3 regions of the Paenibacillus lutimineralis genome follow, and region 1 is predicted to be linked to each of the others. Evidence: riboswitches for the same ligand, from Rfam matches in the RefSeq annotation. Region 1 holds a riboswitch; each other region holds the start of a gene.
The links. Region 1 has a riboswitch for cyclic di-GMP ahead of EI981_RS27400 (S-layer homology domain-containing protein). Riboswitches for the same ligand answer to the same signal wherever they lie in the genome.
Positions count from the first base shown of each region.

Region 2: linked by a shared signal. The riboswitch ahead of EI981_RS28215 (transglutaminase-like domain-containing protein) and the one ahead of EI981_RS27400 (S-layer homology domain-containing protein) in region 1 are both predicted to bind cyclic di-GMP.
Region 3: linked by a shared signal. The riboswitch ahead of EI981_RS00275 (methyl-accepting chemotaxis protein) and the one ahead of EI981_RS27400 (S-layer homology domain-containing protein) in region 1 are both predicted to bind cyclic di-GMP.

Region 1 covers NZ_CP034346.1:6,156,881-6,162,165, reverse strand. Annotated here, with positions in the region: gene EI981_RS27410 (FAD:protein FMN transferase) at 94-1,203, shown strand; gene EI981_RS27405 (Bax inhibitor-1/YccA family protein) at 1,334-2,074, shown strand; cyclic di-GMP riboswitch class I at 2,218-2,320, shown strand; gene EI981_RS27400 (S-layer homology domain-containing protein) at 2,485-5,285, shown strand, end outside.
Region 2 covers NZ_CP034346.1:6,351,576-6,356,860, reverse strand. Annotated here, with positions in the region: gene EI981_RS28220 (DUF4291 domain-containing protein) at 327-914, shown strand; cyclic di-GMP riboswitch class I at 1,104-1,190, shown strand; cyclic di-GMP riboswitch class I at 1,250-1,337, shown strand; gene EI981_RS28215 (transglutaminase-like domain-containing protein) at 1,352-2,152, shown strand; gene EI981_RS28210 (LPXTG cell wall anchor domain-containing protein) at 2,433-5,285, shown strand, end outside.
Region 3 covers NZ_CP034346.1:54,314-59,598, forward strand. Annotated here, with positions in the region: gene EI981_RS00260 (FtsB family cell division protein) at 1-36, shown strand, start outside; gene EI981_RS00265 (S1 domain-containing RNA-binding protein) at 151-648, shown strand; gene spoIIE (stage II sporulation protein E) at 1,048-3,549, shown strand; cyclic di-GMP riboswitch class I at 3,735-3,823, shown strand; gene EI981_RS00275 (methyl-accepting chemotaxis protein) at 3,982-5,285, shown strand, end outside.

The sequences.
Region 1 (5,285 bases):
AATATGGACTCCCCCATGCTTATGGGGGAGTTTTGCTTAAAACCGAGATAGGATTGGAGAAGTCCGGCAACGAGGCGCTTAAGAGGTGAATTTATGTATAGAGTAGTGGAAAAGACAAAATGGTGGGTAGGGGTTATACTTACGGCCTTGTTATTGACCGGCTGCACAGCCAAGGCGGATCAACTGGAAGTGGTATATCCCAAATATAGTGACAGTTTCTTCGATGCTTTCGATACGATGACCCAGGTTGTAGCGTACACAGAGAGTGAGGAGCAATTCGAGCAATACGTCGAGCAAATCCATAAGCGGTTCTTGGAGCTGCACCGATTATATGATATTTATAACAATTATGAAAGTCTTAACAATGTGAAGACGATAAATGATCAAGCCGGGATTGAACCTGTTAAGGTCAGCCAGGAGATCATCGACTTAATCCAGTTCTCCAAGAAGTGGTATGACAAGGTTGGTGAGACCAATATAGCAATGGGGTCGGTTCTCGAGTTGTGGCATGACTATCGAGAAGCGGGTATTGCCAACCCGGATCAGGCCAAGCTGCCGCCGATGGAAGAGTTGAAGAAGGCCGCGGAGCATATTGATTTCAGCAAGGTAATTATCGATGAAGCGAATAGCACAGTCTTTTTGGCAGATGCAAAAATGTCGCTGGATGTCGGTGCTGTGGCCAAGGGCTTCGCGACTGAATTGGTAGCCAAGGAAATGAAAGCGCAGGGGATGAACTCCTTCATGATCAGCGCTGGTGGGAATATCCGTTCCGTAGGGAAGCCGTTGGATGGGGTACGGCAGCGCTGGGGTGTCGGTATCCAGAATCCGAATAAATTCATCGCGATGGAAGAGGATAATCTGCTGGATACGGTATTTATCCGTGATGCTTCTGTCGTCAGCAGTGGGGATTACCAGCGTTATTACGCGGTGGATGGCGTGAAATACCACCATTTGATCGATCCAAAAACTTTGCTGCCGGGAAATTACTATCGGGCGGTGACGGTCGTTACCGAAGATTCCGGTTTGGCGGATTTTTTGTCGACGGTTGTATTCTTGCTGCCATATGAACAGAGCGCTGCTCTTGTAAAGGAGCTGGATGGAGTCGAGGTGCTCTGGGTAATGCCTGACGGCACTGTGAAGGCAACGAAAGGTATGCAGAAGATCATGAAAAGCCATGGAGCGTCAGGGGCGAGAGCGTCATAGCTTGAATCGGTGGAGCCCGGTAGATGGTTTGCTTATGTATGGCTATATTTTCAAATTTGTAGGGATTTTGTGGGACTAGTTTGAGTATTATGGTAATATATAAGCAAATTCATAATGAGGTGATTGATTCTTGATAGGTCGTAGCGGTAACCCCACTCTTAATGACAAGACTTTTGAAAGAGCCGGTCAATTTAGTGATTTGAACCGGATGACAATTGGAGGCACAGTGAATAAGGCGTTTATTACGCTCATTATTTTGCTGGCAAGTGCCTTCAGTACATGGATGATGTTCTTCGATGGGAAGAATGTAGTTCCTTTCGCTATCGGCGGAGCTGTTGCCGGGCTTATTATTGCGATAATCCTTGCTTTTAAACCAGCGATTTCTCCCTATTTAGTACCGATTTATGCACTTTGTGAAGGCTTTTTCCTTGGAGCCATTTCAGCTACATACGAGACTTTATACTATGGAATCACTTTACAGGCAGCCTTGCTGACAATGGGTGTCTTCCTTGCTCTGCTGCTTGCATACAAGACAAGAATTATTAAAGCGACAGAGAATTTCAAACTTGGTGTATTCGCGGCAACTGGCGGCGTAGCACTGCTCTATCTGCTGAGCATTGTATTGCGGTGGTTCGGTATTCAAATTCCTTATTTGCATGACAGTACACCAATCGGTATCGGAATCTCCGTCGTCATCGTAATCATTGCTGCACTGAATTTGGTGCTGGACTTTGACTTTATCGAGAACGGCGCACAGAATGGGGCTCCGAAGTACATGGAATGGTATGGAGCCTTTGGTCTGATGGTAACGCTTGTCTGGCTGTATCTTGAGTTGCTTCGTCTGATCGCCAAGATTTGGAGCCGTGATTAGACAAAACTAGTGGTTTGCGTTCGACAAAACTAGTATTATTTTACCTTTTTTAGCGATTGACTCCAGTTCTAAATGTGAAATATATTAATGTCACACAGAGGTCGTTGTTCTTCATCCAGAGAACAAGGGCCTCTTTGTTATATTTCATATCTAGGCACACTAATCGAAAGGTTAGGTCGCAAAGCTTTGGAGTCTAATGGTTCTGATCAGAATACTGATCCGGCTAATGACAGTCCGGCTGCATTCACAATGCTTATTGTTGATGCAGCCGGATTTTTTTGTTTTCTTCCTGGTTGCGAAGGCATTCCCAGTGAATAGCCTTCGTAAGATAAGTATTAGTGCCTGAAAAGGGAGGGGATTAATGCAGGGAAAGTAGCCTAGGAGTGAAGATAACAAAATGAGGAGGAGCTATGAAAAGCGGAATTCGATTAATTGTTACTTGGTTGTGCATGATCTCCCTTATACTAGGGATGCCTTCGATGGCGTTGGGAGCAGGCGGCAGTCCTAGCGATCCGGTGTGGCCAAACCCGGGGTCGATCCAGTTGAACAAGACGGCGACGCCTACCGATAACTTCGGAGAATGGAAGGTAACGCTGACGGTGGAAGGCAAGCAATTGAAGACAAACACGGACATTGTGCTCGTCATCGACAAATCGGGCAGTATGAACGATGGGAAGCGTTTGGCAAGTGCCAAAGAAGCGGCCAAGAGCTTCGCGGATTCACTGCTAACGAGTGATTCGGGTGTACGTTTGGCGGCGGTATCGTTTAATAATGCGGCTTCTGATCCACCGGTGTATGGCTTTGCAGATGCTTCCAAGAAGGATGACTTCAAGAAAGCCATTGATAAAATCAGTGCAACTGGCGGAACAAATATTCAAGCTGGACTTAAAGCTGCTGATGATCTATTGAAAAATAGTCCGGCTGACAAGAAGTATATCGTACTGCTAAGCGATGGAGAGCCGACCTACAGTTATAAGGGTACGGCTGCTACAAGTTACAACGATTGGCCTAATATGAAGTACAGCTTCATAATTACTGATTTTGACTTCACGTCTTTGAAAGGGACGGGTAGCAGTTTTTCATTATCCAGCTATAATATTGATCGAGCAGGTACCTACAAGGTCACGGATAATGGACTTCCGACCATTTCCCACGCAAAATTGCTGTACGATAAGGGTATTGGTATTTATAGCATTGGCCTGGAAGTAGGCAACAACAGCAATGCTGTGTATGTACTCAACAACAGTCAGAATCGAGGCTACTATTCAGCGAACAGCGATGAGCTGAAGAAGGTATTTGCGGAGATCTCCAGCGATATCAAATTTGCTGCCAGAGATGCAGTTGTGACAGATCCGATGGGCGAGAAGTTCAATCTCCAGCCGGGTGCGCTGGATGGCAAGGATTACGAAGCGTCCCAAGGCGAGGTGGTCTGGAACCCGGCGACAGAGACATTCCAGTGGAATGTCGGCACGGTCTCTGAAGGCAAATCGGCGACATTAACTTATGTTGTCGTGATCGATCCATCTTCGAACCCGGTGTCAGATACACTGTATCCGACGAACGGGAAAACGACGATTGATTACACGAATGTGTACGGTAATACGCATATTGTGAAGGAATTTACTGTACCTGAAGTGAAGATCGGCCTGGTGAAGATTCTTGTTAAGGGCTACGCGGTGAATCTGCAAGGAAAGCCGATCAACAAAGCTGGGGATGAAGTTGCTAGTCCAGCACTAGCAGAACAGCTATATTCCGAATACTATTCCGTTGATAGTAAGGATTCATTCCCAGTTGGTGGCGATCCGATCTCAGTACCAGCCAAATCGCTTGATGGATACAAACTCAAGGTTGGGGTCGACCCAACAATGGTTACTTTGCAAGCGACCGCAGATAATATCGTTCTGTTCGGTTATGCCAAAGTAATCGAGAAGTCGGTGACAGTGAAATACGTAGATCGCGATTCGGGGAAGGAAATTGCTGACCCGGATGTGATTGAGAAGGCTATTGTCGGTGAGCAGATTAAGCTCGAAGCGAAGCAAATTCCGGGATATACGGCAGAGGAGCCTACAACCTTTAATTATCCTGTAGAGAATAAGGATAATAATGAACATATTTTCTATTACACGGCTAATAAGCAGACAGTGACTGTGAAGTATCTAGAGCGGGGAACGGATAAGGAACTATCTCCGTCAACTTCCGTACCAGGAAAGACGGGAGAGACTGTGAAGTTAACAGCCGCCACTGTTCCTGGTTATACTCCAGAGAAAGCAGAAGATACGTACACAGTGAAAGCAGAGGGTAATGAGTATATCTTCTACTACACGGCGGGTGAACAAACCGTTACTGTTAAATATCTGGAGAAGGGAACGGACAAGGAACTATCTCCGTCAACTTCCGTACCAGGAAAGACGGGAGAGACCGTGAAATTAACGGCTGCAATCGTCTCAGGTTATACTCCAGATAAAGCGGAAGCTACGTACACGTTCCATGCAGGAGCCAATGAGTACATTTTCTACTATGTCCAAGATGAACAGCCTATTGAAGAGCGTGCCGTAACGATCCATTTCCTTGAAGAAGGCACGGAAGCTGTGCTGAAGGACCCAGAGGTTAAATCAGGTAAGGTCGGAGAAACATTGACCTGGACAGCTGAGAACATTACGGTAACGGATACGGTATATGCTCCGGTCCAGCTCAATCACAGCTATACGATTACAAACGAAGAAGTTCAGGACTACCCTATCTATTACAAAAAGAGTGATTCTGAAGAGAATTTGAAGCTTACGATTCAATATCTTGATCGGGCAACTGGAGAGCCCGTGGCAGCATCGGATACGGTGTTCGGAATCGAAGGCAAGGAGATTACTCTGTTGCCTAAGACTCCGACTGTAACGGATGCGGTATATGTACCTGAGTTAGAGAGTGCTACTTATACCTTTAACGGTGATCTGGAGCAAGAGTATACTTTCTACTACAACAAACAAGTAGACCCAGAGCCAGCTGAGCGCACGGTAACTGTGAAATACCTTGAGCAGGGTAGCAATCGTCAGCTTGCCAATCCTACCACGGTGAAAGGCAAGATAGGAGATACACTAACCTTAACGGCGGTAAGCATATCCGGCTATACTCCAACGAAGTCCAGCGATACGTATAAGATCGGAAATGGCGAATCGCAAGAATATATTTTCTACTACACAGCGAATTCGACTGGCGG
Region 2 (5,285 bases), 190 kb from region 1:
ATTTGGTAATTGGGGTAAAATTCGTATTGCCATACGTTCCACTTGTTCCCAATCTCCTTATTCGGTCATAATTACTTTGGGAGTACCGAACATTGTTGATACTTCAATGCAGGTGGAGTGCTGTGTGTTGCGGGTGAGAACTCTGTGATTTAGAGCTATAATCAAGGGAACGCCTAATGCGTACTTCTAAATCTTAGTTTTGCATGAGAATATGTCTTGTTAGTAGTTAAAGGGACCCTATATAAGAGGGTATAGTTTAGAAGGAAGACAGGCCGCTTGCTACATTTAATGACGCAGTGCGACAAATCGGAATTTAGGGAGACAACATGGAATATATAAAAGAGGTATTTGCACAATATGATAGACAATGTATTCGGGTTTATCAGGCGTATAATCCAGTAATAGCAAAAGAAGCAGTTGCCTTACAGACTTTCGGCGAAAGCTTCAATATTAATCGCATGACATGGATAAAACCATCCTTTTTGTGGATGATGTATCGGTCTAATTGGGGGACAAAGAAAAATCAGGAATGTATTTTGGCTCTGGATGTACATATGGAAAAATTTAATGAATTGTTGAGGAAAGCGGTGCTAACCTCACCAGACTCAATGATATACAAAGGTTCAACTCAATGGGAAAAGGCATTTGAGGAAACAACAGTTTATTGCCAGTGGGATCCCGATAGAAATGTGAACGGCAATTCCATAAATCGTGCAGCCATTCAAATCGGTCTAAAAGGAATCACCTTAAAAGAATTTCTCGCCGATGGAATTTACCGCATTGAGGATTTGACACCGCTTGTGAAGAAATGGAATATACAGCGAAAGCAGGGGAAACTAAATTCCAAGAATCTACCAGTAGAAAGAATTTACCCTATTAAAGACAACGAAATTAGAAAAAGGCTGGATATGTGACAGCAAACTAAATTTCAGCTTGGCGGGATATTAGGCAATGACTTACGAGATGGGAGAAGAGTGATCATTTGTGATAATGAAGAATCGGTTACTTATGCCGAGAACGTTTACGCTCATGAGGGAGGGCCAATTTCCTCTTGATGGAAATAGAGTTGTTTGATATGATAGATTTACTTAATAGAAAGCTACTCACGATAATGGCAAACTTGTCGAAAGACAAGGACGCAAAGCTATAGGGTCTTCTTGACGAAATGTCAATGGCAGCCAGCTACCGAACGAATATGCTTTTTTTGTTTTTTATTGGACAAGCATTCATTAAAATCTGTGAAACTCTAATACGATAATGGCAAACTTGTCGAAAGACAAGGACGCAAAGCTACAGGGCCTTCTTGACGAAATGTCAATGGCAGCCTGGCCACCGAAGGGAGTTTTATAACATGCGTAACGTAGTCTTCGTTATTGTAGGACTTTTTGCGTTACTGATGTGGGCCCCGGCTGTACAAGCTGCACAATCTGAGGATTGGCTGGGCTTGGAGCAACTGGACCGTGGTGCGGTTGTCATTCGATATGACGTAAAAGCCGATGTCAAGACGAAGCTCATGATCACGAAAGGTCAAGATAATTATACATATGTGCTTTCGCCGAACAAACAGCAGGAAGCATTTCCACTTCAGATGGGTAACGGTGATTACACGGTCATCGTGCTGGAACAAGTCAGCGGCACCAAATATCAGATCGTTCAGGAAGCGCCAGTTACGCTTCAACTGACGAATGACAGCAAAGTGTTTTTGAACTCTGTACAGAATATCGATTGGAACGAAAGGGACAAGGCTGTTCAGCTTGCGAAGAAGCTAACTCGGTCTACCCAATCCGACGAAGAGAAGGTACAGGCTGTTTACGAATATATTATCGGGACGATCCAATATGACAAAGCTATTGCATCCAGCAAGTTGACGGACTACCTTCCCGATATCAACCGTACGATTGCAGGGCAGAAGGGGATATGCTACGACTATGCCTCCCTATTCGCTTCCATGCTGCGGAGCATCGACATTCCGGCCAAGCTGGTTATGGGAACATCGCAATACGTCGATGTTTACCACGCCTGGAATGAAGTTTATTTGAACGGGAAGTGGGTAACCATTGACACAACCGTCGATGCAAGCTGGAAAGTCAGAGGGGCCGAATTTAAAATGATTAAAGACGCCTCTCTCTATTCGGCAGCTAAATATTACTAATCAGTATACGATTAACCCAAGCTTTGGACGAAAGGTCCAAGGCTTGTTTGAGTTTGTCTAGAAATTGTAAAGATCTGGTCGGTATAATGCAAGAAGCCCTTTGGTTCTGAAGGAAAAAACAAGCACAATGAATCGTGCGCCAATAGAAATAAGTGGAGGTGATGGACTGGCAGGTCCCTTATCGGCATACAATTCAATGGAATATATGGCCCGATTTGCGCACGGTAAGCAAGATCGGAACCGAACATTATGAGGGTGATGTAGAGACTGAGGAGAGATCATGAAGAAAAAAATAAGTGGAATCATTGTGGCCCTGCTGCTTCTGATTCAATCGCTGTTTGGCGTATCCACCTGGACGGCCAATGCATCGGCAAGCGTGCAGGAAACAGTGCAAGAAGCCGTACAGGAAACTGTACAAGAAACCGTGCAGGAAAGTGTGCAGGAATCAGAGTATGGAAAGACGGATGACATCTATGACTCGTCGGCGCCTGTCGCCGATACAGAGAGTATTTTAACAAAAGTTGTGTTAACCGACATGAATGGTACCGTGATTGATGCGACTTATAATCCGGACGGCAACCTGGACATTGGTGCAGCTGTCAATCTAAGCTACGAATGGGAGCTTTCGAACGGACACGGCTATAAGAGCGGGGATATATTTACCTTCGAGCTGCCGTCTCAGTTTGAGATTTTTACGGACATTGACGCACCGCTCGTAGCCGATCAAGGCGAAGTTGGCAGATTTACGGTCGATCAGAACGGGAAAGTTGTCATGACTTTCAACGATTATGTTGAGAGCCATTCCAATGTAAGCGGCAAGCTGGAAATTCGCACCGAGTTTACAAAGGAAATCATTGAGGGAAGTACAGAAATCATTATTGCCATTCAGATAAAAAGCGGAGTCCAGACCATTATCGTGAATCTGAAACCCCAGGGTGGAAAGCTGATCGATAAGCAAGGGACAGCAATTGGCAAGGACCGGATTGATTGGACGGTTCAGGTCAACAAGTCGCTGGATAAAATCAAGCATGCGGTCATCACGGACGTAATGCCTGAAGGATTGGAACTCATCGCCGATTCTGTAGAGGTTTACCACTTGCAGGTTAACGGCCACGGATCAACGGTCCTTGGCGATAAGGTAGAGGCCGGCAAGTATACGGTTGAAACGGACGGCGCCGCCAAACTGGTGCTTGCGTTCCAGGATGAGACAATCAGCAAAGCCTACGAGATTCGCTTTTCGACGAAGCTTACTAACGAGCAGTTGCAATTTGAGAACACTGCTGCGCTGTCTGGCGACGGGATGGAAGATACCCATTCGACCGCTACGGTAACGGTGAACCGCGGTGAATTTTTGGAAAAATGGTATAACCAGGATATGGACACAGGAATCATCGCTTGGACTGTGAAATACAATTTCAGCGAGAAGAAGATTCCGAGAGACCAAGCGGTCATCACGGATGAATTCAGTGAGATCCATATATTGGTTGACGATTCGCTGAAGGTGTACAAAGGGGACTCGACCGATGTCAAAGATTTGCTTTCAACGGATGAATACACCGCTACAATAGGTACGAACGGATTCAAACTCGAATTCAAGAAAGATATCGATTCTCCGTATACGGTCGTTTACCAAACGAAGCCGGTCGATCGGACGATTGCTGATGGGCAGCAGGTAAAAAACAAGGTCGTATCGGGTGAATCCTTTAAAGAAGTAGTAACCCCGACCCAAGGAAGCCGCGGTCTGGTCAAAGGAGTCTGGACAGTCGATTTTGCCAGCAAAACGGCGAAGTGGGTTATTATGATCAACGGCGATAAAAAGCCGGACGGCAGCAAGTACAGCATGGAGAATGTAGCCATTACGGATACGTTCCCGCAAGGCGGCCTCGAATTCGTTCCGGATTCAGTGATCATAGAAGCGGACGGGGAAGTCGTTCCTGAGACTAATTATGAGGTCAAGTACGATAATAATAAACGTAACGGATTTATAATCCAGTTCTTAAAGCCCGTTGACACCACGTATACGATCTTGTATGAAACGAAGTTTAACATCGACTGGCTGAAGGAACGCAATCTGGACTTTATGAACAGAGCCTCCATGACGTGGATCGAGGAAGGCAAGAAAAAAGAGCTGAAAGATCGGGATGCAAGCTTCGGCGCCGACGACTATATGAAAAACAACGGTGGCAAAGACGGCAGCTACGACCCTATTGGTAAAGAGATTACCTGGAACATCAAGATGAACTACAATCTCGACTCGTTTGACAAAGCGATCGTAACGGATGTTCTGAAACATGATCAGAAGCTTGTACCAAATTCGGTTAAGGTATACGAGATGAAACTGACAGGGGAACGGAATGGTGTTGCAAAGGGCAATGAGGTTCCAGCTTCTCAATATAAGTTGACGGAACCGTCTGAAGCGAACGGAAACCAATTGTCCATTCATTTTACCAGCCCAATCTCATCCGCATACTGGATCGAGTTCAGAACATCGCTGCAAGGCGCGCTGATCGTCAAGGATATTCATAATACCGCTGAGCTGTGGAACGGCAGTGATAAAGCGGCCACATGGAACGGCAGCGTAGCGGTTCCACACGGCGGCGAATATGTGAAGAAAAGCGGTGCCCAAAACGGAAACAAAATCGATTGGTCGATTCGAATCAATGAAGGCCAGTCGCATATTTCCAACGCCACAATTATCGATTATCCAAGTGTGAACCAAGTTTTGATCGAGGATTCATTTCATCTGTATGCAACCAAAGTCAATGCAGACGGTAAAACTGTCAAAGCTGAAGAGTTGACAAAAGGCGAGGACTACACGTTAACCGTTATAAGGCTTGACGGAGATCAAGAGATGTTTGAATTAAAGTTCATGAAAGACATCTCCACGGCTTATATTTTGGAATATCAATCATTCATTACTGCTGAAGATAAAGAAGCAGTACAGAATAAAGTTGCGCTTCAAGGAGATCAGCTGAAGACTGAACTAAGGGAAACGACGGAAGAGATTATTGTCCGTACTTCCTCTGGTTCAGGGTCGGGAGGCGGCGTAACGGGCAGCCTGGAAGTGACAAAGGTTGACCGTGATGATAAGACGAAGCTGCTGGCCGGAGCGAAGTTCGCGCTTTACGATAAA
Region 3 (5,285 bases), 400 kb from region 1:
GTCCGGGTATCCGATTCCGTCTCGGATAATGATTGAAATCTAAGGGCATCCGTCTGTTGACCTTGTTTCACTCATTCGGTATAATCAAATCACCGCAGTCATGATTTCGAGGCCTGGCTGTATATTTTTAAGGGAGGATCATTTTATTTTATGGCAATAGAAGTGGGCACCAAGTTAGAAGGTAAAGTGACAGGCATCACGCATTTCGGAGCATTTGTGGATCTGTCAGGAGGTGTCACGGGTCTCGTTCACATCTCGGAGATCGCCGACAATTACGTGAAGGACGTCAACGATCACTTGAAGATTGGCGATATGGTTACCGTTAAGGTAATTAATGTCGATAAGGACGGTAAGATCGGACTTTCCATTAAGCAAGCCGTTGATAAGCCGGTTGAGTCAAGCAGACCGCCTCGTGCACCAAGAAGCGATCGCCCAAGTGGCGGCAGAACCGATCGCCCAGGTGGCGGTAGAGACGGGGACCGACCAGGTGGCGGATTTAATCGGGATCGAGGGGGACGTTCTTTCTCTAACAAATCTACTTTTGAGGACAAAATGTCGCGTTTTCTCAAGGATAGTGAAGAGCGAATTTCTTCGTTGAAGAAGAGTACGGAAGGCAAACGCGGAGGACGCGGAGCTAAGCGAATGTAACTTTCTTAAATATGAAATCCACCGTAGGCATACATATGCCTACGGTTTTTTGTTTTTCGTATGCTGATGCTTTAGAATGCTTCTTGAACCTATGTATAGATTTTTTTTCCAGCTTCTATTTTTGTCGTCTGTCCCGCTTAGGCGACAGGTTATTACGCAATAACACGATATGTATCAGATCAATCCGCTCTGCCGTGCGTTATAAACGGGCTGCTAGGTACGAACATAAGCACGCATAAGGACGATGTATCCTTTGACGGGCCTAGGTTCGTGGTGTTTCGTAATTCCCTCTCAATTTGTCGGAAATTTCTTGGCTCCTTACTCCGGTATCTGACAAACTTTCCAGCCTGCCCTACCTATAATGGGACATACCTAACAAATTGGATAAGGTGGTGCCAGTTGATGGAGAAGTGGAATGTCATTACGTTTCCTGGTTTGAAGAGACTAAAAGGGCAAGCCAAGGCAAAGGGCAGAAGAGTCTGGATGGATGTACCGCTCTTAGAGCGAGCCGCTCAGCGTTTTATGGTGAATAAATGGAATTTGCTCTTTCTGGTGATGGCATTCTTACTGGGAAGAGCTACTATTCTGGACGAGCTCTCGCCGTTTGCTGCTGCCTTCTTCGCAGTGATGATGTTCATGCGCAGAGATATCGCAATAACAGCGGGGGCCGTAATGGTGATTGGAGCACTTCTGTCCCCGGTTCAGCATGGAATATGGATCGCTGCAGAACTGCTAATCTTCTACTTGATTCATAGAGGACTTGAGAGTTTTGAACGGGCCGATATTTCTTACGCTCCCTTAGCGGTATTTACCAGCACATTCCTCGTAGGGTTATTCCAGGCTGTTGTTGGTCCTTCGTTAAGCTGGTACGCAATGATGATGATGGTAGCAGATTCTGTACTCAGCTTCGTATTGACTTTGGTCTTTATTCAATCCGTTCCGGTCTTCTCGCTTCGAAGGAAGGGACGCCATCTTAGGAATGAGGAGATCCTCTGTCTAGTTATTCTATTGGCATCCATGATGACCGGAGCCGTCGGATGGGAAATATATGGCCTATCAATTGAACACATTATGTCGAGATATTTAATTCTGTTGTTTGCTCTAGTTGGAGGCGCTTCACTAGGAGCCTCAGTAGGCGTAATTACCGGGCTAATTCTCAGTCTGGCCAATATGACTGCGCTCTATCAGATGAGTCTACTAGCTTTTGCTGGCATGCTGGCAGGCATGCTGCGGGAAGGGCGCAAATGGGCTGTTGCTTTGGGTATGCTACTAGGATCTTCTATTCTAGCTATCTATTTAACAGGACCAGCTGAGGTCATGTCTTCAACCTGGGAGAGCTGCGTAGCAATTCTCCTCTTCCTAGTAACTCCAAAGGGCGTCATAAGCGTTATCGCCAAGTATGTTCCTGGTACGCAGGATCACATCAAGTCGCAGCATGAATATGCCAAGCGGGTTAGGGAGATTACAGCCGGACGGGTGGCTCAGTTCTCCCAAGTGTTCAAGCAACTGTCGCGCAGCTTCGGTCAAATGGCCAGTAGCGGTGAAATGTCCAAGCAGAGTGAAGAGGTTGGCCATTTCATGGATGCGATTACCGAAGGGGCTTGTGGGAATTGCCTACGCCGCAAGGTTTGCTGGGACGGTAATTTCTATCAGACCTATAAATTAATGACGGAGATGATGACGGCTGTTGAAGATAATCCGGAGCTATCGAAGCGTGATCTGCCTCCCAAATGGAATAAGCTGTGCGTCAAGACGGATCAAGTGCTCGATCTGATGAAGCAAGAATATAGCCTATATCAGAATGATATGCATTGGAAGCGGCAAATATACGATAGCAGACAGCTTGTAGCTGAACAACTCTCAGGAGTCTCTCAAGTTATGGAGGATTTGGCGCGAGAGATTCAGCGAGAAGGACAGGCGATGTACAAGCAGGAGGAGCAGATCCGGGACGAGCTCGACAAAATGGGGCTGTCTATTCATAGCATAGACATCATTAATCTGGACCATGGCAATGTGGAGATTGAAATTGTCCATGCGTATACTCGCGGGTTCGATGAGTGTCGGAAGATTATAGCGCCGCTATTATCCGACATTGTGGACGAGCATATTACGGTAGTCCGGGAGAATATGCCTACAGGCAGAGACGGACTGGCGACTGTAACTTTCGGTTCGGCCAAGACCTTCGAAGTGACGACCGGAGTCGCCGGGGCTGCTAAGGGCGGAGACTTGTTATCCGGGGACAGCTTTAGTGCAATGGAGCTTGGAAATGGAACCTTTGCTGTTGCCATCAGCGACGGGATGGGCAATGGTGAGCGGGCCCGGCTGGAGAGCAGCACAGCGCTTGGCATTCTTGAACAGTTACTTCAATCTGGTATGGATGAGAAATTAGCGGTGAAATCGGTTAATTCGATTCTCATGCTTCGTTCGCCGGATGAAGTATATGCTACGGTTGATATGGCTCTGATCGATGAGTTCTCCGCGCAGACGACGTTCCTCAAGATTGGTTCATCGCCGAGCTTTATCAAACGAGGGAATGAGGTTATACCGATTACGGCTAGCAATCTACCGATTGGGATCATTCAGGATATTGAGATTGATCTGGTTACGGTGCAGCTGCTTCCTGGCGACATTTTGATTATGATGACGGACGGAGTGTATGATGCTCCCGGTTATGCTGTGAATAAGGAACTGTGGATCAAACGGATGATCTCGGAGATTCATGCGGATGACCCGCAGGAAATCGCCGACTGCCTGCTGGAGACAGTGATTCGCTATCAGAAAAATACGGTCCATGATGATATGACAGTTGCAGTAGCTAAAATTGATCATTTGTTGCCCGAGTGGGCGACCCTGCATATTCCCGGAATATCAAGGCTGGAGCGACCGCGGACTGTAAGCTGACACGTGATAAGCAGTCATTTTTTAGCAGGATAGGACTTAAGTAGCGAATCAAAAGACGGTAAAATTCATACAACGTACACAATTATGGTATTATTTATCATGGGAATGATTTGAAAATCATAGTAAGATTATCATGTCGTGTTGTCGAAATTTGTTAGATAGATCCATCCATTGAACTAATTTTATACATGTTTGGGCAAAGCTATCGAAAGGTAGTGACGCAAAGCTATAGGGACTAATTCTCCTTATGGGGGTATGTCAGCCAGTTGCTAAAAGAGGTAACCTATAGTGTTTGCTATGCGGTTATCTTTTTTTTTGCCTAAATTTTAGGTGGATCTACTTATTGAAGGGAGAATGTAAAAAAAAACGAATTTATTGAAAGGAATTATGCTTAATTCCAAGTCACTATCTGGAACGAAAAGGAGACTGAATATGAAGATTTTTGGTTTTTTTAACCGTTTGAGCATTGTCACGAAAAATATGTTGTTAACGAGTGTCTCTATTCTGATGACTGGTGTTATCTTGATTGCTGCCAGCTACTATATTCAAGGTGCCGTATTAACCAATCAGTTGGAGGACAACTCACAGAAGGTCATGGAGGCCTGGAAGGACAGGATCACTCCGGAAGAAGCCAAAGCGGCGGTGACAGACACGGATCGCAATTCGGAGCTTCAGAAGAAGCTGACGAAGGTATTTGATGACTTGTCAGCGACTCACCCTGATGTTGCACAAGGTTATATCTTTGGAGCGAAGGTAGAGAACGATAGTACCCAGATGATTGCTTTTCCGACGGCAATCCTTGATATGTTCGAGGGTGAGGGCTTATTCCTGGGCGATATGCTTGGACAGCCTGCTTACCATGTGAAGGGCGTCGAGGAAATGCTGAAGACAAAGAAAATTACGTTCACAAAGCCTTATAAGGACGATTACGGTGTTTGGTTAACGGTACTCTATCCGGTTCAGGACAAGAATGGTGAAATATTCTCATACATAGGCATGGATTTCGATGCCAGTCTAATTATGACCGGTCAAACCGATTTGCTGAAATATACGGTTCTCGCACTTATTGCCATTCTGATCGTTATTTTGTCGTCTCAATATTTCACGACCCGGAGGACATTTGCACCCGTGAAGGATCTCATGTCCGCATTGGACAAGCTTAGCAAAGGCGATTTCAGCGTACAGTTGAAGACGGATGAGAGCGAACTGGGTCAGGTGAATGAGAAGTTTAATGCAACGGTTCGCAATATGAATGAACTGGTAGCGACGATCAAGACGGTCTCTATTCAATCGGCGGATCAATCGAAGATTCTGTTCGAGACGCTGGAGACGAATCATGAGAGCTCTATGGCGATCAGCGATAATATTGAAGAAATCTCCGAGAAGGCCTCGCAGCAGAGCAAGTCGATCTCCGAGAGTGTGACTTCACTGGAAGAGATCAATTCAGGCGTAGGAACGATTGCTAGCAGCACTTCAGCGTTGTCGGACGCATCAATGGAGATGAAGGACAAGTCTGAGATAGGACGGGATAATATCGGCGGGGTTATTAAGCAGATGGATTCCATCCAGCAATCCGTGCAGCAATCGGTCGTATCGATAGAACAATTGCAGAGACGTTCCGGGCAAATTGAGGAGATCGTACAGGTGATTACACAAATCGCCGAACAGACCCATCTATTGTCGTTAAATGCCAGCATTGAGGCGGCCAGAGCAGGTGAGGAAGGGCGAGGCTTCGC